DNA from 3 places in the Hydrogenophaga bisanensis genome. Region 2 is predicted to be linked to each of the others. Evidence: predicted binding sites of a transcription regulator. Region 2 holds the regulator's gene; each other region holds the start of a gene.
The links. The regulator sigma-54, encoded in region 2, starts transcription at its own class of promoters, with help from an activator protein. The targets are predictions, from matches to a motif close to TGGCANGNAANCTGCTTT.
Positions count from the first base shown of each region.

Region 1: a site for sigma-54 is predicted at 4,480-4,497, ahead of ACFQNJ_RS08780 (urease subunit gamma). Genes of this name have one in related genera too.
Region 3: a site for sigma-54 is predicted at 5,549-5,566, ahead of ACFQNJ_RS15115 (P-II family nitrogen regulator). Genes of this name have one in related genera too.

Region 1 is NZ_JBHTBX010000005.1:55,752-63,198, forward strand. It holds gene ACFQNJ_RS08770 (response regulator transcription factor) at 1-897, opposite strand, end outside; gene ACFQNJ_RS08775 (hybrid sensor histidine kinase/response regulator) at 884-4,414, opposite strand; gene ACFQNJ_RS08780 (urease subunit gamma) at 4,529-4,831, shown strand; gene ACFQNJ_RS08785 (hypothetical protein) at 4,847-5,008, shown strand; gene ACFQNJ_RS08790 (urease subunit beta) at 5,020-5,325, shown strand; gene ureC (urease subunit alpha) at 5,325-7,043, shown strand; gene ureE (urease accessory protein UreE) at 7,088-7,447, shown strand, end outside.
Region 2 is NZ_JBHTBX010000008.1:17,563-25,009, reverse strand. It holds gene ACFQNJ_RS12725 (HTH-type transcriptional regulator ArgP) at 1-26, shown strand, start outside; gene argS (arginine--tRNA ligase) at 54-1,727, shown strand; gene ACFQNJ_RS12715 (SPOR domain-containing protein) at 1,739-2,386, shown strand; gene ACFQNJ_RS12710 (thiol:disulfide interchange protein DsbA/DsbL) at 2,462-3,112, shown strand; gene lptA (lipopolysaccharide transport periplasmic protein LptA) at 3,241-3,897, shown strand; gene lptB (LPS export ABC transporter ATP-binding protein) at 3,906-4,676, shown strand; gene rpoN (RNA polymerase factor sigma-54) at 4,676-6,256, shown strand; gene ACFQNJ_RS12690 (THUMP domain-containing class I SAM-dependent RNA methyltransferase) at 6,253-7,447, shown strand, end outside.
Region 3 is NZ_JBHTBX010000011.1:13,509-20,955, forward strand. It holds gene metH (methionine synthase) at 1-156, shown strand, start outside; gene ACFQNJ_RS15085 (hypothetical protein) at 178-669, opposite strand; gene ACFQNJ_RS15090 (zinc-ribbon domain-containing protein) at 691-1,599, shown strand; gene ACFQNJ_RS15095 (LemA family protein) at 1,674-2,279, shown strand; gene ACFQNJ_RS15100 (TPM domain-containing protein) at 2,295-3,218, shown strand; gene ACFQNJ_RS15105 (TPM domain-containing protein) at 3,220-3,771, shown strand; gene ACFQNJ_RS15110 (YifB family Mg chelatase-like AAA ATPase) at 3,782-5,338, opposite strand; gene ACFQNJ_RS15115 (P-II family nitrogen regulator) at 5,718-6,056, shown strand; gene ACFQNJ_RS15120 (ammonium transporter) at 6,088-7,447, shown strand, end outside.

The DNA of each region.
Region 1 (7,447 bases), on a different contig from region 2:
CCCCTTGACCACCCAGTACAGCACCTCGGCCTCGCGTGCCGTCAGGCCGAAGGCCTGGGCCAGGGCTTCGAGTACGGCCGCGTCCGAGGTCTCCTGCATCACGATCAACCAGTCACCGCCTTCCCCGTTGGGACTGGCATCGGCTGGGTCGCCCACCTGCAGATGCAGGCGAAAGGTCAGGCGCCTGGGACCATCCTCGAGCGTGAGGCGGGGGGGCTCCTGAGCCTGCCCCTCGGTGCTGACGATGGCAGGCACATGCCGGCGCAGCCATTGCAGCACCAGCGCGGGCGTCTCGGGGGCCTGCGTACCGCAGTAGCGTTGCAGGAGTTCCCGGGCCAGCGGGGTCTGCCACATCAGGCGGCCATCGTGTTCGCGCACGGTGATGGTGGCGTACCCGAACGCATCCAGTGCGTGCCTGGCCTGTTCACGCTCGACCGCACCCTCCATGGCATGGCGAGCAGTACGAAGATGCACCCCCATGCGAGCCATCACCTCGCGTGGCTTGATGGGCTTGGTCACATAGTCCACCCCGCCAGCGTCCAGCGCGGCGACCAGGTGCTCCGTCTCGGTCAGGCCGGTCATGAAAATGATCGGAATGGCCGCGGTCAACGGGTCGCTCTTCAGCCGTCTGGCCACCTCGAAACCGTCCATCCCGGGCATGACCGCATCGAGCAGGATCACATCCGGCAACGCCTGTGCAGTGCGACGCAGTGCGCTCTCGCCATCCAGGGCCACCAGCACTTCGTAGCCAGCCTCATCCAGTGCGTCGTGCAAGGGCGCCACGTTGTCGGGCACATCATCGACGACCAGCACCACCAAAGCCTGGCGCTGCTGCAGCGGTGCGGGCCGCAGACTCGGTGGCAGCGGGTGCCTGTCAGGGATGTCAGTGCTTCGCATGTTTCATCACCGCCTCTTCAATCGCTTCAAAGCGGAATTCACGGGCCAGCTGACGCCACTGTGCGGCCAACTGGGCCTGTGCCGGACCGCTGGCTGCCCAGTCATCGAGCCACCGCAGAACCCCTCGGGCGTAGCCCAGGCGCAGACATTCCAGCAGCGAGGCCTCTTCGCCGGGCTTGAGCAAGGCGGCCTTATCCTCCGGCGCGGTGGGTGGCGGTACCGGCCCAGAGGCTGACCGATCGGACTCAGCCACCTCGATCCAGTCGATCGACAACTGTCGTCCCAGCCAGCCCAGCAGCTCCTCGCGCCGGACCGGCTTGACCAGAAAGTCCTGTGGCAACAACCCCTGGCCATGGCCCGGGTCCGTCTGCAGCAGCCCCTTGTCGAAGGCATTGGCCGACACGATCGCCATCGGCACCGACGACCAACCTCCCGCCAGCAGGCGCCGCCGGGTCTCCCAGCCATCAATGCCTGGCATGGCCAGGTCCAGCAGGATGACATGCGGTGCCGCAGCATCACCAGGCTGCAAGCCGTCCAGCCACCGGAGCGCGTCGTCACCACTGGTCGCCATCTGCACCTCGAACCCCAGTGGCTGCAGCCAGCGGGTGACCAGCTCACGGTCGGCTTCCTCGTTGTCGACCACCAGCACCCGGCGTCGCGGCCCCGAGTATCCTTTCATGGCCTGAACGGCTGGACGTTGGACCACCACATCCCGCAACTCGGGCAGAAACAGGCGGACCGTGAACACCGTGCCTTGCCCCGGGGTGCTGCGCACGGACATCTCCCCTCCCATCAGATCGGTGAGCATGCGTGCAATGGTCAGCCCCAGGCCGGTTCCATTGCTGCCGGCCGCCCCTGGCTGGGAGCCAGATGTCTCGCCCTGGTGGCCCCGCGCAAAGGGCTCGAACACGCGTGCCAGCTCTTCGGGACTCATGCCGGGTCCCGTGTCGCGGACCTCGAACTGCGCCATCTCGCGGGCGTAGGACACCCGCAGGCAAACACTGCCCTGCCGCGTGAACTTGACCGCGTTGCCCAGCAGGTTGATCAGGATCTGACGCAGGCGCTTTTCGTCGGCCCTCACGGTGAGCGGCAGGGTCTGCCGGCCCTGCATCACCGGCTCATAGACAAAGCTCAGCCCCTTGGCCGCCGCCTGCAATTCGAACAGGCTGGCCACCTCCTGAAGGCTGGCCGCAAACGCCATGGGGCGCACATCGAGTGCCAGCTTGCCCGACTCGATGCGCGCAATGTCCAGCGTGCCCTCGATCAGCGACAGCAGATGCTCACCACCGCGCCGGATCACCCGGATGGCGTGCGCGCGGTGCTCGGGCATGTCCGCGTCCTCCTGCAGCAGTTGCGCATAGCCGAGGATGCTGTTGAGCGGCGTGCGCAGTTCGTGGCTGATGGTGCTGATGTAGCGGGTCTTGGCCTGGCTGGCCGTTTCGGCCACGCGCCTGGCCTGCTGCAGGGCTTCGTCCGTCTTGCGATGCGATTCGATCTCTTTCATCAACAGGCGGGTCTGCCGGTTGGACTCCTCCTGCGCCACTTCCCGGCTCTTGTGGGCCAGCACCAGCCACCAGCAGACGGTGGCCGCCACCAACATCAGCACGGCATACACCCGCAGAAAACCGGAGCGTACCGCGGCATCCAGTGTCTGCGCCAGACCGGCGTCGCTGTCAAACAGCCGATCGCCAAGGCCGAGCAATTCCTGCCGGTACAGCAGCCCCAGCACCGCCGCCAAGGCAGGGGCGACCACCATCATCAGCAGCAGGTAATGCGCCAGTCCGCCCTTGAGGTAAGGCCATGCCCGCCTGGGCAGCACATGGCGCAAGGCCGACTGCCACTGGACCGACAGGCGCGCATGGGGCTTGCAGAGATCACCGCAGCGCGCATCCAGCGAGCAGCACAACGAGCAGATGTGGCCCTGGTAGGCGGGACAATGAGCCATATCGGGGCCTTCGTACTCCCGTTCGCAGATGACGCACCGGTGAACGCTCCAGCGGTGGTCGCTGCCCGGCGGCGGGGCGTACGGAGCGGGCTCCCTGGCCATGTAGTAGCGCCCCTTGGTGACCCTGGCAATGATCGGTGCCGCCACCAGTGCCGTCACCATGGCAATCACGGCCGAAAACGCCTGCGCGCCCTCTCCCATCAGTCCGATGTGGGCAGCGATGGAGAGCAACGAGGCCAGCCCCATGGCCCCGACACCCACCGGGTTGATGTCGTACAGGTGGGCGCGCTTGAACTCGATGCCCCGGGGAGACCACCCCATCGGCTTGTTGATGACCAGGTCCGCCACCACCGACATGATCCAGGCAATCGCGATGTTGGAATAAAGCCCGAGCACCTCACCAATGGCCTGAAACACATTCATCTCCATGAGCATGAACGCGATCAGGATGTTGAAGACCACCCAAACGACCCGGCCAGGATGGCTGTGCGTCAGGCGGGAGAAGAAGTTGCTCCAGGCCAGTGACCCGGCGTACGCGTTGGTCACGTTGATCTTCATCTGGGAGACGACCACGAACACGGCCGTGGCAGCCACCGCCCACCCGTAGGGAAGCAGGTACTCATAGGCCACCAGGTACATCTGGTTGGGATCGACAGCCCGCTCCACCGGCACCATGTGGGTAATGGCCAGGTGACACAGGACAGCGCCCCCCAGCATCTTGAGCACCCCGGGGACCACCCACCCCGGCCCCCCGGCGATCACACCGGCCCACCAGCGCCACTGGCGCCCTGGTCGCGCGGGCGGCATGAACCGCAGGTAGTCCGCCTGCTCACCCATCTGGGTGATCAGCGCAATGCCCACGGTCAAGGCAGCACCAAACAGGTGCCAGGAAAAGGCACCACCCTGACCATCTGCACCTCCGTAGTGCATCACCTGCCCGAATGCACCGGGTTCATGCCAGGCCACCGCCAAAAAGGGCACCACCATCAGGCCCAGCCACAAAGGCTGCGTCCACACCTGGAACCGGCTGATCACCGAGACACCGTGCGTCACCAATGGGATCACCACCACCGCACAGATCAGGTAGCCCCAGGCCGGCGGGATGCCCAGCGCCAGTTCCAGGGCATAGGCCATCACGGCCGCCTCCAGCGCAAAGAAGATGAAGGTGAACGAGGCGTAGATCAGCGACGTGATGGTCGAGCCGATGTAACCGAAACCCGCGCCCCGCGTCAGCAGATCCATGTCCACCCCATGGCGGGCCGCGTACACGCTGATGGGCAGCCCCGCCAGAAAGATGATCAGACCGGTGCACAGGATGGCCAGCGCCGCGTTGACAAAGCCGTACTGCACCAGCAGCGTTGCACCCACCGCTTCCAGCACCAGAAAGGAAGAGACGCCGAAGGCCGTGTTGGCCACCCGCCATTCACTCCACCGGCGAAAGCGCTGCGGCGTGTACCTCAGCGCGTAGTCCTCCATGGTCTCGCTGGCCACCCAGCTGTTGTAGTCGCGACGCACCTTGATGATGCGCTGGGGAGCTTCCCCGGGCGCCGGCGCGGCCTTGTCGGATGTCATGGGGGGCAAGGATTCGTGCGCGTTCACAGGGACCGAGTCGCAGTTTTCATGCCACGCGGCAACCGGGGCACGGTATTTGCTGAACCCCGGGTGACATTCAGGACGAGTGACACCATGGAACTGACCCCGAGAGAGAAAGACAAGCTGCTGATCTTCACCGCCGCCCTGCTGGCCGAGCGTCGCAAGGCGCGCGGCCTCAAGCTCAACTATCCGGAAGCGGTGGCGCTGATCAGCGCGGCCGTGATGGAGGGCGCACGCGATGGCAAGACCGTGGCCCAGTTGATGAGCGACGGTCGCAGCGTGCTCAGCCGCGACGACGTGATGGAGGGCGTGCCCGAGATGATTCCCGACATTCAGGTCGAAGCCACCTTCCCCGACGGCACCAAGCTGGTGACCGTGCACACACCGATTGCCTGATTCCCGGAGCCCCTCATGAAGCACCTCACCTCCCTCGCCCTCACCTTCGCTGCCCTTCCTGCCTTGGCCCATGAAGGCCATGGCCTGTTCGGCAGCCACTGGCATGCCACCGACACGCTCGGGTTTGTCGGTACGGCCGCTCTGATCGGCCTCGCCCTCTGGATGTCCCGTAAGTAAGGGATGCCCCAATGATCCCCGGCGAACTCCTGATCGATGAGGGCGAACACCCCCTCAACCCCGGCCGATCCCCGCTGACCCTCGTGGTCCAGAACACCGCCAACCGCCCGGTACAGGTCGGGTCGCACTACCACTTTGCCGAGACCAACGCGGCGCTGTCTTTCGACCGCGTCGCCGCGCGCGGCAAGCGCCTGAACATCGCCAGCGGCACCGCGGTGCGCTTTGAGCCCGGCCAGCAACGCACGGTGGAACTGGTGGACTTCGCCGGCGACCGCGTGATCTTCGGCTTCCGCGGCCTGACCCAAGGAAAACTGTGATGGCCAGCATCCCCAAACGCGCCTATGCCGACATGTTCGGCCCTACCGTCGGCGACCGGGTGCGCCTGGCCGACACCGGCCTCGTCATCGAGGTCGAGAAGGACTACACCCTGGCCGCCGGCGGCTACGGCGAAGAGGTCAAGTTCGGTGGCGGCAAGACCATCCGCGACGGCATGGCGCAATCTCAACGCACACGGGCCGAAGGCGCTGTGGACACCGTGCTGACGAACGCCCTCATCGTCGACCACTGGGGTATCGTCAAGGCCGACATCGGCCTCAAGGACGGCCGCATCGTCGCCATCGGCAAGGCCGGCAACCCCGACACGCAGCCGGGCGTGGACATCGTCATCGGCGCCGGCACCGAGATCATTTCCTGCGAAGGCTACATCGTCACCGCTGGCGGCATCGACAGCCACATCCACTTCATCTGCCCGCAGCAGGTGGACGAGGCCCTGGCCTCGGGCGTGACCACCATGCTCGGCGGCGGCACCGGCCCGGCCACCGGTACCTTTGCCACCACCTGCACACCTGGCCCCTGGCATATCGAACGCATGCTGCAGGCGGCCGATGGCCTGCCCATGAACATCGGCTTCCTGGGCAAGGGCAACGCCAGCCAGCCGGCACCACTGCGCGAGCAGATCAATGCCGGCGTCATTGGCCTGAAGCTGCACGAAGACTGGGGTACCACGCCCAGCGCCATCAGCAACTGCCTGGACGTGGCCGAGGAGACGGACACCCAGGTCGCCATCCACTCCGACACGCTCAACGAGTCGGGCTTCGTGGAAGACACCATCGCCGCGACCAAGGGCCGCACCCTCTGCGCCTTTCACACCGAAGGCGCCGGTGGCGGCCACGCGCCCGACATCATCCGCGTGGTCGGCGAGGCGAACTTCCTGCCCTCGTCCACCAACCCGACCATGCCCTACACCGTCAACACGCTCGACGAACACGTCGACATGCTGATGGTCTGCCACCACCTGGACGCGTCCATCCCCGAAGACCTGGCCTTCGCCGAAAGCCGTATCCGCCGCGAGACGATCGCAGCCGAGGACATCCTGCACGACCTGGGCGCCATCAGCATCATGAGCAGCGACAGCCAGGCCATGGGGCGGGTGGGCGAGGTGGTGATCCGTACCTGGCAGACGGCCGACAAGATGAAAGCGCAGCGCGGTTCCCTGGCGGAAGACAGCTCGCGCCACGACAACTTCCGCGTCAAGCGCTACGTCGCCAAGTACACGATCAATCCAGCCATCGCACACGGCATCTCGCACATCGTCGGCTCGCTCGAAGTCGGCAAATGGGCCGACCTGGTGATCTGGAAGCCGGCCTTCTTCGGCGTCAAGCCCGCCCTGGTGCTCAAGGGCGGCAGCATCGCGCTGGCCGCCATGGGCGATCCGAACGCGTCCATTCCTACACCGCAGCCGGTTCACTACCGGCCGCAGTTCGGTGCCCTCGGCAGCGCGCTGGCCAGGGGCAGCCTGAGCTTCGTCTCGCAGGCCGCGCAGGCGGCCGGTGTGGCGCAGCGCTACGGCCTGGCCAAGACCACGGTGGCGGTGCAGAACTGCCGCGGCGTCACCAAGGCCAGCATGGTGCACAACAGCTACTTGCCCAAGATGGAGATCGACCCGCAGCGCTACACCGTGCGAGCCGACGGCGTGCTGCTGACCTGCGAGCCCGCCAGCCGGCTTCCCATGGCCCAACGCTACTTCCTTTTCTGACCACTCCCACCACTCCCACCCCTCCCACCCATTCGACCATGAGCATGCTGCAGGCCTCCAAAGTCATCCCTCAGGGGCAGGGTCTCGCGCCGGTGCTCGTGCGGCGCGCAGCCACCCTTACCCTGGACTGGGACATCCGCCAGAAGAGCCGTTTCGACGCCACCGCCTCGGACGGCCGTCAAGTCGGTGTGTTTCTGCCGCGCGGCAGTGTGGTCCGCGGCGGGGATGTCCTGCTCACCCAGGACGGGTCGCTGCTTCGGGTGCTTGCAGCGCCCCAGGCGGTGCTGCGCATCACGCCCTGCACCGATCATGGACATCACCATTCACATGACCACGGCAGCTTTGCCCTGATGCGGGCCGCCTATCACCTGGGCAACCGGCACGTGCCGATCGAGCTTCGGCCC
Region 2 (7,447 bases):
CTCGGGAACACTTGCGGACGGCCTGAGGCGCCGAGAACCTAAAATCCTGCCCCATGCTCAAGATCAAACAGGAATTGCTGGCGGGCCTGGCCGCCTCGCTCGAACAACTGGCCCCCGGCGCCGGTGACAAGGCCGCCTTCGAATCGCCCAAGGTGGCCGCGCACGGTGACTTCGCCGTCACCGCCGCCATGCAGCTGGCCAAGCCGCTCAAGGCCAATCCCCGCCAGGTGGCCGATCAGCTCAAGGCGGCGCTGCTGGCGCTGCCGGTCTACCAGCAATGGGTGGCCGATATCGAGATCGCCGGCCCCGGCTTCATCAACATCCGCCTCAAGCCCGAGGCCAAGCAGCAGATCGTGCGCGAGGTCCTGGCCGAGGGCGCCCGATTCGGCTGCCAGCCGTCCAACGGCCGCCGCCTGATGGTCGAATTCGTGTCCGCCAACCCCACGGGTCCGCTGCACGTGGGGCACGGCCGTCAGGCCGCCCTGGGCGATGCCATCTGCAACCTGTACGAGACCCAGGGATGGGAGGTCTACCGCGAGTTCTATTACAACGACGCGGGCGTGCAGATCGGCACGCTGGCCACCAGCACGCAGCTGCGCATCCAGGGCTTCAAGCCCGGCGACGAGCAGTGGCCGGAGGCCGCCTACAACGGCGACTACATCCAGGACATCGCCAACGACTACCTGGCGAAGAAGACGGTGCATTCCGACGACCGCGAATTCAGCGCCAGCGGTGATCCGGATGCGCTGGACGACATCCGCCTCTTTGCCGTGGCCTACCTGCGTCACGAGCAGGACCTGGACCTCAAGGCCTTTTCCGTCAAGTTCGACAACTACTACCTGGAGTCAAGCCTCTACACCAGCGGCAAGGTCGACGCCACGGTGCAGAAGCTGCGCGAGGCCGGCAAGACCTACGAGCAGGACGGCGCCCTGTGGCTCAAGACCACCGACTACGGCGACGACAAGGACCGCGTCATGCGCAAGGGCGACGGGTCCTACACCTATTTCGTGCCGGACGTGGCTTACCACATCACCAAGTGGGAGCGCGGCTTCGACAAGGTGATCAACATTCAGGGCACCGACCACCACGGCACCATCGCGCGGGTGCGTGCCGGCCTGCAGGCGGCCGGTGTGGGCATTCCGCAGGGCTACCCCGACTACGTGCTGCACACCATGGTGCGCGTGGTCCGCAACGGCGAAGAGGTCAAGATCAGCAAGCGCGCCGGCAGCTACGTCACGCTGCGCGACCTGATCGAATGGACCAGCAAGGATGCGGTGCGTTTCTTCCTGCTCTCGCGCAAGCCCGACACCGAGTACACCTTCGACGTCGATCTGGCGGTCCAGAAGAACAACGACAACCCGGTGTACTACGTGCAGTACGCCCATGCGCGCATCTGCTCGGTGCTGGCCAGCTGGGGGGGCGACGTCAACACCCTGGGGCAGGTGGACCTGTCGGCCCTGGATACACCGGCGGCCCAGGCGCTGATGCTGCAGCTGGCCAAGTTCCCGGGCATGCTCAGCGCGGCCGCCACCGATTTCGCCCCGCACGACGTGACCTTCTACCTGCGCGAGCTGGCGGCGGCGTACCACAGCTACTACGACGCCGAGCGCATCCTCGTCGACGACGAGGCCGTCAAGCAGGCGCGTCTGGCGCTGGTCGCCGCCACGGCCCAGGTGCTGCACAATGGTCTGGCCGTGCTGGGTGTCAGCGCGCCGCAGAAGATGTAACCGGATCAGACATGAACATTCGCATTGCCCGGTCACGCCGGGTTCAGGGGGGGACCCTGATCGGCTTCGTCCTTGGCTTGCTGGCCGGCCTGGGCATCGCGCTGGCCGTGGCGGTCTATGTGACCAAGGTGCCGGTGCCTTTTGTGGATCGGGGCTTGTCGCGCAAGCCCGAGCAGGATGCGGCCGAGGCCGAGAAGAACAAGGGCTGGAATCCGAATGCCCAGCTCGGCGTCAAGCCGGCGGCGCCTCCGCCGGTGCCCGCGGCCCCCAAGACCGACGAGGACAGCAAACCCGCCGCCAAGGAGGCCGACACGGCCCCGGCAGCGCCGAAGGCCGAGTCGCGTGACCCGATCGCCGAGTTGCTGCAGTCCCGGGAGGGTCAGCGCAAGGAGGACGCGCCGTCTGCCGCCGTGCCCGCGGAGCCCTTCATCTATTTTGTGCAGGTCGGGGCCTTCCGCAACCAGCAGGAAGCCGAGAGCCAGCGCGCACGGGTGGCGATGCTGGGCATCGCGGCCGATGTCACCGAACGCGAGCAGAATGGCCGTCCGGTGTTCCGGGTCCGTGTTGGCCCGTTCAACCAGCGCAGCGCCGCCGACGCGACCCGTGAGCAGCTGGAGGTCAACGGGGTCGAGGCCGCACTGGTCAGGGTGCAGCGCTGAGCGCTGCCTGCGGAACTTTTTGCGCGCCACGTCGCCCCAACCAGCCAACATCTGGTCATCAAGGAGTCCCTGAAAATGCAACGTCGAGAGTTTCACCGTCATGTCCTGTCCACCGGCGCGCTGGCGCTCGGTGCTTCCGCAGCCCTGGTGCCGGGCTGGGCGCAGGCCAGCATCGGCGGCTTCAAGGAGGGCTCCGACTACATCAAGCTCGGTCGCCCCGTGCCCGCCGATGCGCCGGCCGGTCAGGTGGAGGTGCTCGAGTTCTTTGCCTACAGCTGCATCCACTGCTTCAACTTCGAACCGGTGTTCGAGGACTGGAAGAAAAAGGCACCCGCCGGTGTGGTGGCGCGGCGCGTGCCGGTGGCCTTCAGCGAAGCGTTTGTGCCCATGCAGCGCCTCTACTACACGCTGGAGGCCATGGACCAGCTCGATGGCCTGCACCAAAAGGTGTTTCGCGCCATTCATGTCGACAAACAGCGCCTGATGACCGAGTCGGCCATCACCGACTGGATCGTCAAACAGGGCGTGGACAAGAAGAAGTTCAGTGACCTGTTCAACTCCTTCTCGGTCACCGGCAAGGCTCGCCGTGCCGTGCAGCTGCAGGATGCCTACCAGATTGAAGGGACACCCGCCCTGGGTGTGGGCGGGCGCTTCACCGTGGCCGGACAGGGTCCCCGTACGGTTCAGGTGGCCAACGCCCTGATCGCCGAGATCCGCAAGGGCTGAGCTTGCCGATCTGTACCGGGGGTGCCACATCCCCCCGGCTTGGGGGTGTGCCCGTGCGCTCCGGCGGTGCAGGCGGCATGGGCACCGCTACAATGAAACGAATCGCAAGAATCGTGCCCCCTCAAGTCATGACCCACTTCATTCCTTCTCTCAAGGCGACGCGTCAGGCCCTGCTGGTCATGGCTGCGGCATTGCTGGTCCCCTCGGTGTCGCTGGCCGAGCTGGCCGACCGCGACAAGCCGATGAACATCGAGGCCGATGCCTTGCGTTACGACGACGTCAAGCAGACCAGCGTCTTCACCGGCAATGTGGTCATCACCAAGGGCACCATCATCATGAGGGGTGCCCGTGCCGATGTCCGTCAGGATCCGGCCGGCAACCAGTTCGGGGTGCTCACCGGTTCGCCTGGCAAACTGGCCTTCTTCCGTCAGAAGCGCGAAGGTCTGGATGAGTGGATCGAGGGCGAGGGCGAGAAGATCGAGTACGAGAGCCAGACCGAAACCGTGGTGTTCACCGGCCAGGCGGTCATGCGCCGCTACCGCGGGACGTTCCTCAACGACGAGAGTGTCGGCAGCCAGATCACCTACAACAGCCAGACCGAGATCTACACGGTCAAGGGTGGTCCGGGCAGCAAGACGGCCGCCAATCCCTCGGGCCGTGTGCGCGCCATGCTGACCCCGATCCAGAAGGACGCACAGGGTAACCCCTTGCCTCCCCAGGCGCCGGCGGCGGCCGATCCGGCCAACTTGCGTCCGAGCACGTCCCTGCAAGAGAAAAGCAAGTGACGGGGGGCATGTCGACACCGCCGTCCCCGATGGCCTACCAGAGTCGTCTGGAGGTCCGGAACCTGCGCAAGTCCTACGGCAGCCGCGTGGTGGTCAAGGATGTCTCGTTGACCGTGGACAAGGGGGAAGTCGTCGGACTGCTCGGGCCCAATGGCGCTGGCAAAACCACCTCGTTCTACATGATCGTCGGACTGCTGCGCGCCGACGGTGGCGAGATCCTTCTGGATGACCGCCGTATCGAGCAGTTGCCCATCCACCGGCGCGCGCGCCTGGGGTTGGGTTACCTCCCCCAGGAGGCGTCCATCTTCCGCAAGCTCACCGTCCAGGAGAACGTCCGGGCGGTGCTCGAATTGCAGAAGGACGCCGAAGGCCGGGCGTTGACCGTACCCGAGATCGAACGCAGGCTGGACCAGCTGCTCAAGGATTTGCGCGTTGACCATTTGCGCGATTCCCCTGCACCGTCCCTGTCGGGAGGGGAGCGCCGTCGGGTCGAGATTGCCCGCGCCCTGGCCACCAGTCCCCGTTTCATCCTGCTGGATGAGCCGTTTGCCGGCATCGATCCGATCGCCGTGATCGAGATCCAGCAGATCATCAGTTTTCTGAAGGGGCGTGGCATCGGTGTGCTCATCACCGACCACAACGTGCGTGAGACCCTGGGCATCTGCGATCACGCCTACATCATCAGCGACGGCCAGGTCCTGGCCAGCGGCACGACGGCCGAGATCATCGACAACGCGGATGTGCGTCGGGTGTATCTCGGCGAGCACTTCCGGATGTGATGAGACCCGGACTGTCGCTGCGGGTCTCGCAGCATCTGGCGCTCACGCCCCAGCTCCAGCAATCGATCCGCCTGCTGCAGTTGTCCACCCTGGAGATGGCCCAGGAAGTCGAGCAGATGCTCGACGAGAACCCGTTCCTGGAGCGCGGGGACGAGCAGGCAGACCGTGAGGCCTTCGGACTGGAGCAGCAGGATGCCCCGGTGCCCGCCGGTGACCGGATCGCGGAGCAGGCGGTGCAGACCGACGCCGCGACCGAAGGTCCTGCTTCAGACGATGGTTCGGACATCGAGGCGCAGGCGGACGGCAGCAGTCCGCTGGAAGAAAGCTGGGACGGCGACGGGTCCGTCGAGATGGCACCCGATGATGCCGAGTGGGGCGGCGACGCTCCCGCCCGCGGGACGGGTGACGATGATGACTCCCGCAGTGCCGCGGATCTGGCCCGCACACCCGTGACGCTGCAGGCGCACCTGCATGACCAAGCGCGGTGTCTGCGTCTGAACCCGCACGAGCAGGCCGCGCTGTACTTCCTGATCGAATCCCTCAACGAGGACGGGTACCTGACCGAATCGCTCGAGGAACTGGCTGCGGATTTCTGGCGCCAGCTGTACCCGGACGCCGGCACCGACCCGGCCCCCGAGGAGCGGGACGAGGCCGGTGAGTACCTGCGGATGGCGCTGGGCTGGCTGCACAGCATGGACCCTTCCGGTGTCGGTGCGCGCGATCTGCGCGAATGTCTGCGTCTGCAGATCCTGGAACTGCGCAACAGTCCCCAGGCGCAGGCGGCACTGGCCATCTGCCAGCAGCCGACCGAACTCATCGCTCGCCGCGATGTGCGCCGGCTGGCCGCCCTGTGCGGTCTTGAAGAGGACCTCGTGCGGTCGGGGCTGGCGCTGATTGCATCCCTGGAGCCCAAACCGGGGCGGCGCTTTGCCGATGCCGAGCGCAATGTCATCGTGCCGGACGTGATCGTCAGCCGCGCGGGACGGGGCTTCAAGGTGCAGCTCAACCCGGATGTGATGCCACGCCTGCGCCTGCAGGACGCCTACGCCGGCGCCCTGAAACAGGGGCGCGGCGCGAAGGACGCCGAGGGCGGTCACGCAGCGATGCAGCAACGCCTTCAGGAGGCCCGCTGGTTCATCAAGAACATCCAGCAGCGGTTCGACACCATCCTGCGCGTCAGCAGTGCGATCGTCGAGCGGCAGCGCAACTTCTTCATGCACGGTGAGCTGGCGATGAGGCCGCTGGTTCTGCGCGAGATCGCCGACGAACTCGGCCTGCACGAGTCCACGATCAGCCGGGTGACCACCGCCAAGTACATGGCCACGCCATTCGGCACCTACGAACTCAAGTACTTCTTCGGATCTTCGCTGGGTACCGAGACCGGTGGCAATGCCTCCAGCACGGCGGTTCGCGCCCTGCTCAAGCAGTTCATCACGGCCGAAGACCCCGCCAAGCCCCTGTCGGACAATCAGCTTTCCGATCTGCTCAAGGAGCAGGGCATCGAGTGCGCCCGGCGCACTGTGGCCAAATACCGCGAGGCCCTGCGCATCGCACCCGCCAACCTTCGGAAACAGCTGTGAACTCCCTGCAATTGTTCTTGCCCTGCGCCGCCGGCGTGGAGGATTACCTGGCCACCGAAGTCCGGCGGATCACGGGGGAAGATGCCGTGGCCAGGCCCCGCGCCGGCGTGGCGCTGACCGGGTCCTGGCGCGACGCCCTCAAATTGAACCTGCACAGCCGGCTGGCCCAGCGCGTGCTGGTGCAGCTCTCGCACGGCCCCTGCCACAGCGAACAGGCCTTGTATGACGCGGCGGGTGACGTTGCCTGGGAGATCTGGTTTTCGCCAGAACAGACCTTCAAGGTCGAGGTGACTGCCCAGCACAGCCCGTTCAAGAGCCTGAACTTTGCAGGTCTTCGGGTCAAGGACGCCATCTGTGACCGTTTTCGGGCCAAGCGGGGCCAGCGCCCGAGCGTCGACACGGCGCGGCCCGATGTGCGCATCTACGTCCACCTGACACGCGACAGCGCGACCCTCTATATCGACACCTCCGGAGAGCCGCTGTTCAAGCGCGGCTGGCGCGTGGACAAGGGCGATGCGCCCCTGAAGGAAACCCTGGCGGCCGCCATGATCGCAGCCACTGGCTGGGACGCGGCCGCCGATCAGCCGCTGGACGACATTCCGCCTCTTTACGATCCGTGCTGCGGCAGTGGCACCGTGGTGATCGAGGCGGCACAGGTGGCCCTGCGGATTGCGCCCGGTTTGCAGCGCCGGTTCGGGTTCGAGCGTCTGCAGCCCTTCCAGCCTCATGTCTGGCATGCCCTCAAGGATGAGGCCGCACGGCAGCGCCGCGAATGGCCGGCCGGGCACCACCCGCTGGTCTTTGGCAGCGATGTGGCGTTTCGCATGGTCGATTTTGCGCAGCGCAATGCCGAGCGTGCCGGCGTGGCGTTTGCGGTCGAGTTGCGCGGGGGCGATGCCTTGCAGCGCATGCCACCGACAGAGCGCCCGGGGGTGCTGCTGCTCAATCCGCCCTATGGCGAGCGTATCGCTGCGGCCGGCGTGGCGGGACAGAACGCCCGCGAGCGGGCCGATGCGCGCTCGGCGGCCCGGGCGCCGCGCACATTCACGGTGGGGGCTCGCCCCCCGGAGGCCGTACCGGCGGCGGCCCTGGGCCGTGAAAGCGCCCAGATGAGCGACGGCAGTGACGGCAGCGACTTCTTTGCCCGGCTGGCCACGCACTGGAAGACCCACTATGCGGGCTGGAGCGCCT
Region 3 (7,447 bases), on a different contig from region 2:
ACGCCGGCCGCCAGCGTCAGCGGCTTCTATCTGGCGCACCCGGACAGCACCTACTTCAACGTCGGCAAGATCGGTGAAGACCAGGTGGCCGACCTGGCCGCGCGCAGCGGCGTGGATGCCAACGAACTCAGGCGCTGGCTGGGGCCCAACCTCTGACGGCCAGCCCGCAGGCCGCGCTCAGATGCGGTTGCCTTCGGGGCAACCCACGCGTTCGACCGTGGTGGAGCCCATCACGGTCACCCCTTTCTGATCGGCGTTGTTGCCCATCACCGTGGCGGTGCCCGAGAGCGAGGCCAGCTGGGCGCCACAGGCCAGGCGGATGGTCATGCCGCCCATCACACTGACGGTGCTGCGCAGGCAATACCAGCCGTTGGGGTTGAGCAGCTCGATCACGCTGCCGCCCATCACGTTGACCCCGGGGTTCACCACCACCAGAGCGGGGCTGGTGGTTTTCTCCGTGTCGGCGCTGGACGATCCGATGCCAAACACCTTGACCGACGTACCCAGCACCCGGTAGGACGGCCGGTCACCGAAAGGATGCGTGACCCAGGCTTTGAGGCAGGCGGCCACAGCCTGATCGGTTTCATTGGCCATCACCGGGCTGGCGCCGGCCGCCAGCATGCCGCTGAGCAGCCAGGTCAGCAGGGTACGGGGGCGGCACAGTGTCATGGGGTCTCCTGAGGTGGGCGCATGGCCGATGGCTGCATTGTGCCTTCGGTGCCACCGGGCGCTGCCTCCCTGCCGCCGGTCCTGTGGACCGTGCGACCGACCTTGTGCTCTGGTACAACCTCAGGACTGCGGGTGTGGTTCCTGGGTGGAGGCAAGCGTTTCATGGGTGTGGTGTGTCGGTCTTGCGGAACAGAGAATCGCGAGAAAGCGCGCTTCTGCATGGGTTGTGCCGCGCCACTGACCCCGGTTCCCGCGCCAGCCAGTCCGCGCCGCTCGCGCTCGGGGCGATCGCGCCGCGAGGGTTCGCGAAACGACAGCACCGCCCGCTCCTCGGCTGGTCGATGGATCGGCATCGGCGTGGTGGGGGCCGTGGCCCTGGTGTCGGCCATCGTGTGGACGCTGCGGCCTTCGGTGCCATCCCCTGCCACTGCCCTGAGTCCTTCTCTGGCTGGCGACGCATCTGCCGCACCGACCGGCGCTCTACCCGCCGGTCATCCGAGCCTGCAGGAGGCGACCGCCGCCGCCGAGGCCCGTCTGCAGGCCTCGCTGGAGCGCCTGGCGCGCGAAGACCGCGAACGCGAAGAGCTTCACCGGCAGGAACGCGAGGCGGCCGCCAAGCGACTGCAGGCCGAGCAGGCCCGTCGGGCTGAGTCGCGGGTGAAAGACGTGCCGCCGCCGGTGGCCGAGGCGCCCGCCGTCGCACCACCGCCGCCTGCACCTGAGCCGGCTCCCGCCCCGACGCCCAGTCCGGCGCGCCCCGCACCGGTGGCCACCGTGGAGCAGCGCTGCGCCGACAGCAGCAACTTCTTCAGCCGCTCTGTCTGCCAGTCGCGGGTTTGCGCGGATCCCGCCCTGGCGCAGGACCCGGTCTGCCGTCGTCTGCGCGAGATCGAGCAGTCCAGCCGTCGCGACCCCAACCTCCTGAACTGATCCTCGATCAGGTCACGTGTGCGGTAAGCTGCGAGGCCAGAGGGCTATCCATTCCCACCCCAGGAGGACACACCATGACCCGCACATTCCTGCGCCCGTTCACCTGGCTGGCCACGCTGTGGCTGGCCCTGCTGCTCAGCGGCTGCGGTTACAACGATTTCCAGCGCCTGGACGAGCAGACCAAATCGTCCTGGGCCGAGGTGCTCAACCAGTACCAGCGCCGTGCCGACCTGATTCCCAATATCGTGGCCACCGTCAAGGGTGAAGCCAATTTCGAGCAGGAGACCCTGACCAAGGTCATCGAAGCGCGCGCCAAGGCCACCGGCATCCAGGTGACCCCCGAGATGGTGTCCGACCCGGCGGCCATGCAGAAATTCCAGGCCGCCCAGGGTGAACTGGGCAGCGCCCTCAGCCGCCTGATGGTGGTCGTCGAGCAGTACCCCAACCTCAAGGCGAACCAGGCCTTTGCCGACCTGCGGGTGCAACTGGAGGGCACCGAGAACCGCATCACCGTGGCGCGCAACCGCTACATCGCGGCGGTGCAGGAGTACAACGTGCTGGCCCGCAGCTTCCCCACCAACCTGACCGCCATGGTCTTCGGCTACCAGCCCAAGGCTGGCTTCACCGTGGCCGATGAAGCCGCCGTGAGCGCCCCGCCCAAGGTCGACTTCGCCAAGTAAGCGATCATGGGGCTGATGGGGCGCGCGCCGGCGGTGCTGCGCCTGTGGCGCTGGGCACTGCTGTGGCTCATGACCGCGCTGGCCGTGCCGGTCCTGGCGCAGGGCGTGCAGCCGGTGCCGGCGCTCACCGCTCGCGTCATGGACCAGACCGGCACCCTGGCGGCGGGCGATGTGGCCGCGCTGGAGGCGCAACTGCAGGCCTTCGAGCAGCGGCGCGGCACGCAGATCGTGGTGCTGTTGGTGCGCAGCACCGCCCCCGAAGACATTGCCGACTACACCCAGCGCCTGGGCGATGCCTGGAAGATCGGCCGCCGCGACGTGGGCGATGGTCTGCTGTTCGTGGTGGCCCTGGACGACCGGCGCCTGCGCATCGCGCCTGCCAAGACCCTGGAAGGCGCCATCCCCGACGTGATGGCCAAGCGCATCATCGATCAGGTGGTGACGCCGGCCTTTCGACGGGGTGATATCGCAGGGGGCATTCGCGGCGGTCTGGAGCACCTGCAGGCACGCATCGAAGGCGAGGCGCTTCCTCTGCCCGAGGTCGGATCCGGTCGCCCCAGCCCTGGCGGCGGCATCGACTGGTTCGAGATCGGCCTGCTGTTCCTGTTTGCGGTGCCGCTGATCTCGGCTGTGCTGCGCGGCATTCTGGGTAACCGGCTGGGCGCGCTGGCGGCCGGTGGTGTCTCTGGTTTCCTGGTCTGGACCCTCAGTGGTCTTCTCTGGCTGGCCATCATGGCGGGCCTGGTCGGGCTGTTCATGTCCCTGTTCGTCCAGCAGTTGCCGCTGCAGTCTGGTGGTCGCCGTGGGGGCGGCCATTGGGGCGGTGGTTCCTCGGGCAGCTGGGGTGGGGGCGGAGGAGGCTGGTCGTCCGGTGGCGGGGGATTTTCCTCGGGGGGCGGCGGCGACTTTGGTGGCGGCGGTGCGTCAGGAGACTGGTGAGATGGGCAATTTCCGCGAACCCCTGTGGCGCCGCTGGGCACGCTGGTGGCGGCACCGCTGGCAGGCCGACGGGGCGGCGCAGCGCGCCGTGCCCCCGGACATGGCCGATCGCCTGCGGCAGCGCGTGGCCGCCAGCGAGCGGCGCCACAGTGGCGAAATCTGCCTGTGTGTCGAAGGCTCCCTGCCCGAGCGCTACCTTTGGCGCATCGGGCGCGATGCCTCGCTGCCCGAGGTGGTGCGCACCCGTGCGCTGGCCTGGTTCGGCAAGCTGCGTGTCTGGGACACCGATCACAACAACGGCGTCCTCATCTACCTGCTGCTGGCCGAACGGCGCATCGACATCGTCGCTGACCGGGGGATTGCCCGCCTGGTGCCTCCCGAACACTGGCAGGCCGTGGTCGACCGCCTGGCTCTCCGGCTGCGTCAGGGCGATGTCGAGGGTGGACTGACCGAGGCGCTGGAAGAGGTCTCGGCCCTGCTGGTGCAGCACTACCCGCTGGCCGAAGGCCAGGCCAACCCCAACGAATTGACCGACCAGGTGCGGGTGGTCTGAGTCCGGCAGCTCAGTTGCCGGAGCGCAGCACCCGCCGGTATTGCACCGCCTCGGCCACGTGGGCCACGCCCACCTGGTCGGCCTGCGCCAGATCGGCAATCGTTCGTGCCACCCGCATGGCGCGGTGGGTGCTGCGTGCGCTCCAGCCCAGACGGGCCGCGGCGGTGTTCAGGAACTTCAGTGCCGTGTCATCGGCACGCACATGCTCGTCCAGCGCCTGCCCGGCCAGCGCCTGGTTGGTGCCGCCCTGGCGTCTGCAGGCGCGCTCGCGGGCCTGCATCACGCGTTCGCGCACCTGTGCCGTGGTTTCGCCCGGCACCGCGCGCAACAGGTCGTCGGGCGGCAGTGCCGGTACCTCCACATGCAGGTCGATGCGGTCGAGCAGGGGACCGCTGAGCTTGCCCTGGTAGCGGGCGATCTGATCGGGGGTGTCGCGGCAGGCACGGGTCGGATGGCCGAGGTAGCCGCAGGGACAGGGGTTCATGGCGGCGATCAGCTGGAAGCGGGCCGGAAACTCGCTCTGCATCGCGGCGCGGGAGATGCGGATGTGGCCGGTCTCCAGGGGTTCGCGCAAAGCCTCCAGGGCGCTGCGGGCGAACTCCGGAAACTCGTCCAGGAACAGGACGCCGTGGTGCGCCAGCGAGATCTCGCCCGGTCGCGGTGGAGAGCCGCCGCCCACCAGGGCCACCGCACTGGCACTGTGGTGCGGCGCCGCCGTCGGGCGCACCCCCCAGCGATCGAGCCGGAATCGGCCCGCCAATGAGGCCACTGCCGCCGCCTCCAGCGCCTCGTCGGTGGACAGCGGGGGCAGCAAGCCGGCAAAGCGCTGGGCCAGCATGGATTTGCCGGAGCCAGGCGGTCCCATCATCAGCAGGCTGTGACCACCGGCCGCGGCAATCTCCAGCGCGCGCCGGGCGGCCGCCTGGCCTTTCACGTCGGCCAGATCGGGGTAGGGTTCGGACGTACCCAGTGCCGAGGAGGCCAGCCGCAGCCAGCCCCCATCGTCGATGGGCTCGGGCAGTGGCTCACCCGCCCGCTCGGGCAGAAATCGCTGCACCACGTCCAGCAGGTGCCTGGCCCGGTAGACCTGCGCCATGGGCACGAGGGCGGCTTCCTCGGCGCTGTCCGGTGGCAGCACCAGCCGCGCGGGGGCCTGATCGCCGGCGGACCCGCTGTGCAAGGCCAGGCTCATGGCTAGGGCCCCGCGCACCGGGCGCAGCTCGCCGCCCAGCGACAGTTCGCCGGCGAATTCCCACCCCTTGAGCTTGGCGGCATCCACCTGGCCGCTGGCCGCCAGGATGCCCAAGGCAATCGGCAAGTCGAAGCGGCCCGAATCCTTGGGCAGGTCGGCGGGAGCCAGGTTGACAGTGATGCGCTTGTTGCTGGGGAACTCCAGTCCGGCGTTGGCGATGGCCGAGCGGACCCGTTCGCGCGCCTCCTTGACCTCGGTGTCGACCAGACCGACCAGCGTGAAGCTGGGCAGGCCGTTGGCCAGGTGCACTTCCACCTGCACCGGGCGCGCCTGAAGACCCTGCAGTGCACGGCTGTGCACCAAGGACAGACTCATGGTGTATTCCTTCCCTGTTTCGGTGCATTTGTCGGCCATGGCTGGCTGGACGACCTTGTTGCACCTGTTTTGTGCATGCCGGGGCTTCTGAACGGCCGCCGGGCTGGGGATCATGGCACGCGGTCCACCGCGCACGCACCCTCAGGCGAGGGAAAAGCGGCATTTCCACGACAGTGCCGGTGCTGGAGAGCATCCGAGGTGGAGGTGGCCTGGCACGTTCCCTGCTAGACCCTTGGGGCGAACGTTTCGAAACATTGGAGTGCCCATGAACACCGTCGCATCCAAGGTGGCCGTCGTCCTCAGGGGCGCTGCCATGAATCTCAGCCCCGCGGCCGGCCTCACCGCCTGAACCGCAACCATCGACAAGAGGGAACAGCACATGAAAATGGTCTCCGCCATCATCAAGCCGTTCAAGCTGGACGAAGTGCGCGAAGCACTCTCCGGCATGGGCGTTCAAGGCATCACCGTCACCGAGGTCAAGGGCTTCGGTCGCCAGAAGGGCCATACCGAGCTCTATCGCGGCGCCGAATACGTCGTCGACTTCCTGCCCAAGGTCAAGATCGAGGCGGCCGTGGCCGACGAGCTCGTCGACCGGGTCATCGAAGCCATCGAAGGCGCTGCCCGCACCGGCAAGATCGGCGACGGCAAGATCTTCGTCTCTCCCCTGGAACAGGTCGTCCGCATCCGCACCGGTGAAACCGGCAAGGAAGCCCTCTGATCACGACCCCGTCACAAGAAAGATCACGGACATGAAAAAGCTCATTGCTTCACTGCTCCTGGGACTGGGACTGGCCTTTGGTGGCCTGAACGCGGTTGCCCAGACCACCACCGAGGCGCCGGCCGCTGCTGCTGCGCCTGCGGACGCCTCGGCCGCTCCCGCCGCCGTGGCGGCACCCGCTGCTGAACCTGCCGCTGCGCCCGCCGAGGCCGCTGCTGCCGAAGCCCCTGTCAAGGAAACCGTCGACAAGGGTGATGTGACCTGGATGATGATTTCCACCATCCTGGTGATCCTGATGGTCATCCCCGGTCTGGCCCTGTTCTACGGTGGCCTGGTGCGCAGCAAGAACATGCTGTCGGTGCTGATGCAGGTCATGGTCGTCTTCTCGCTGATCTCCGTGCTGTGGGCCGTCTATGGCTACAGCGTGGCGTTCGGCGGCGAGGGCCTGATCATCGGCGGCCTGGACAAGGTGTTCCTGGCGGGCGTGACGCCGGAGTCGCTGGCAGCGACCTTCACCCCCGGCGTGATGATTCCCGAGTACATCTTCATCGCCTTCCAGGCCACGTTTGCCGGCATCACCTGCGCGCTGATCGTGGGCTCGTTCGCCGAGCGCATCAAGTTCAGCGCCGTGCTGCTCTTCTGCGCCCTGTGGTTCACCTTCAGCTACCTGCCGATCGCCCACATGGTCTGGGGCGCTGGCGGCTACCTGTTCGACAAGGGCGCGCTGGACTTCGCCGGCGGCACCGTGGTGCACATCAATGCGGCCATGGCCGGTCTGGTGGGTGCCTATGTGGTGGGCAAGCGCATTGGCTACGGCAAGGAAGCCATGGCCCCGCACAGCCTGACCCTGACTATGGTGGGGGCTTCCCTGCTGTGGGTGGGCTGGTTCGGTTTCAACGCCGGCTCCAACCTGGAAGCCAACGGCGGCACGACCCTGGCGTTCATCAACACCCTGGTGGCCACCGCGGCCGCTGTGCTGGCCTGGTGCATTGGCGAGTCCCTGTCCAAGGGCAAGGCCTCGATGCTGGGTGCGGCCTCCGGTGCTGTCGCCGGTCTGGTGGCCATCACCCCGGCCTGCGGTACCGTCGGCCCCATGGGCGCCATCGTCATCGGTCTGGTCTCCGGCTTCCTGTGCCTGTGGGGCGTCACCGGTCTCAAGAAGATGCTCGGTGCCGACGACTCGCTGGACGTGTTCGGCGTGCACGGCGTCGGTGGCATCGTCGGTGCCCTGCTGACCGGTGTGTTCTCGGCCGCTTCCCTGGGTGGCGTCAAGGCCGACGGCTACTCCATCGGCAGCCAGCTGCTGGTGCAGGCCGAAGGTGTGGTCATCACCATGGTCTGGTCGGCGGTGGTGGCGTTCATCGTCTACAAGATTGTCGACATGGTGCTGG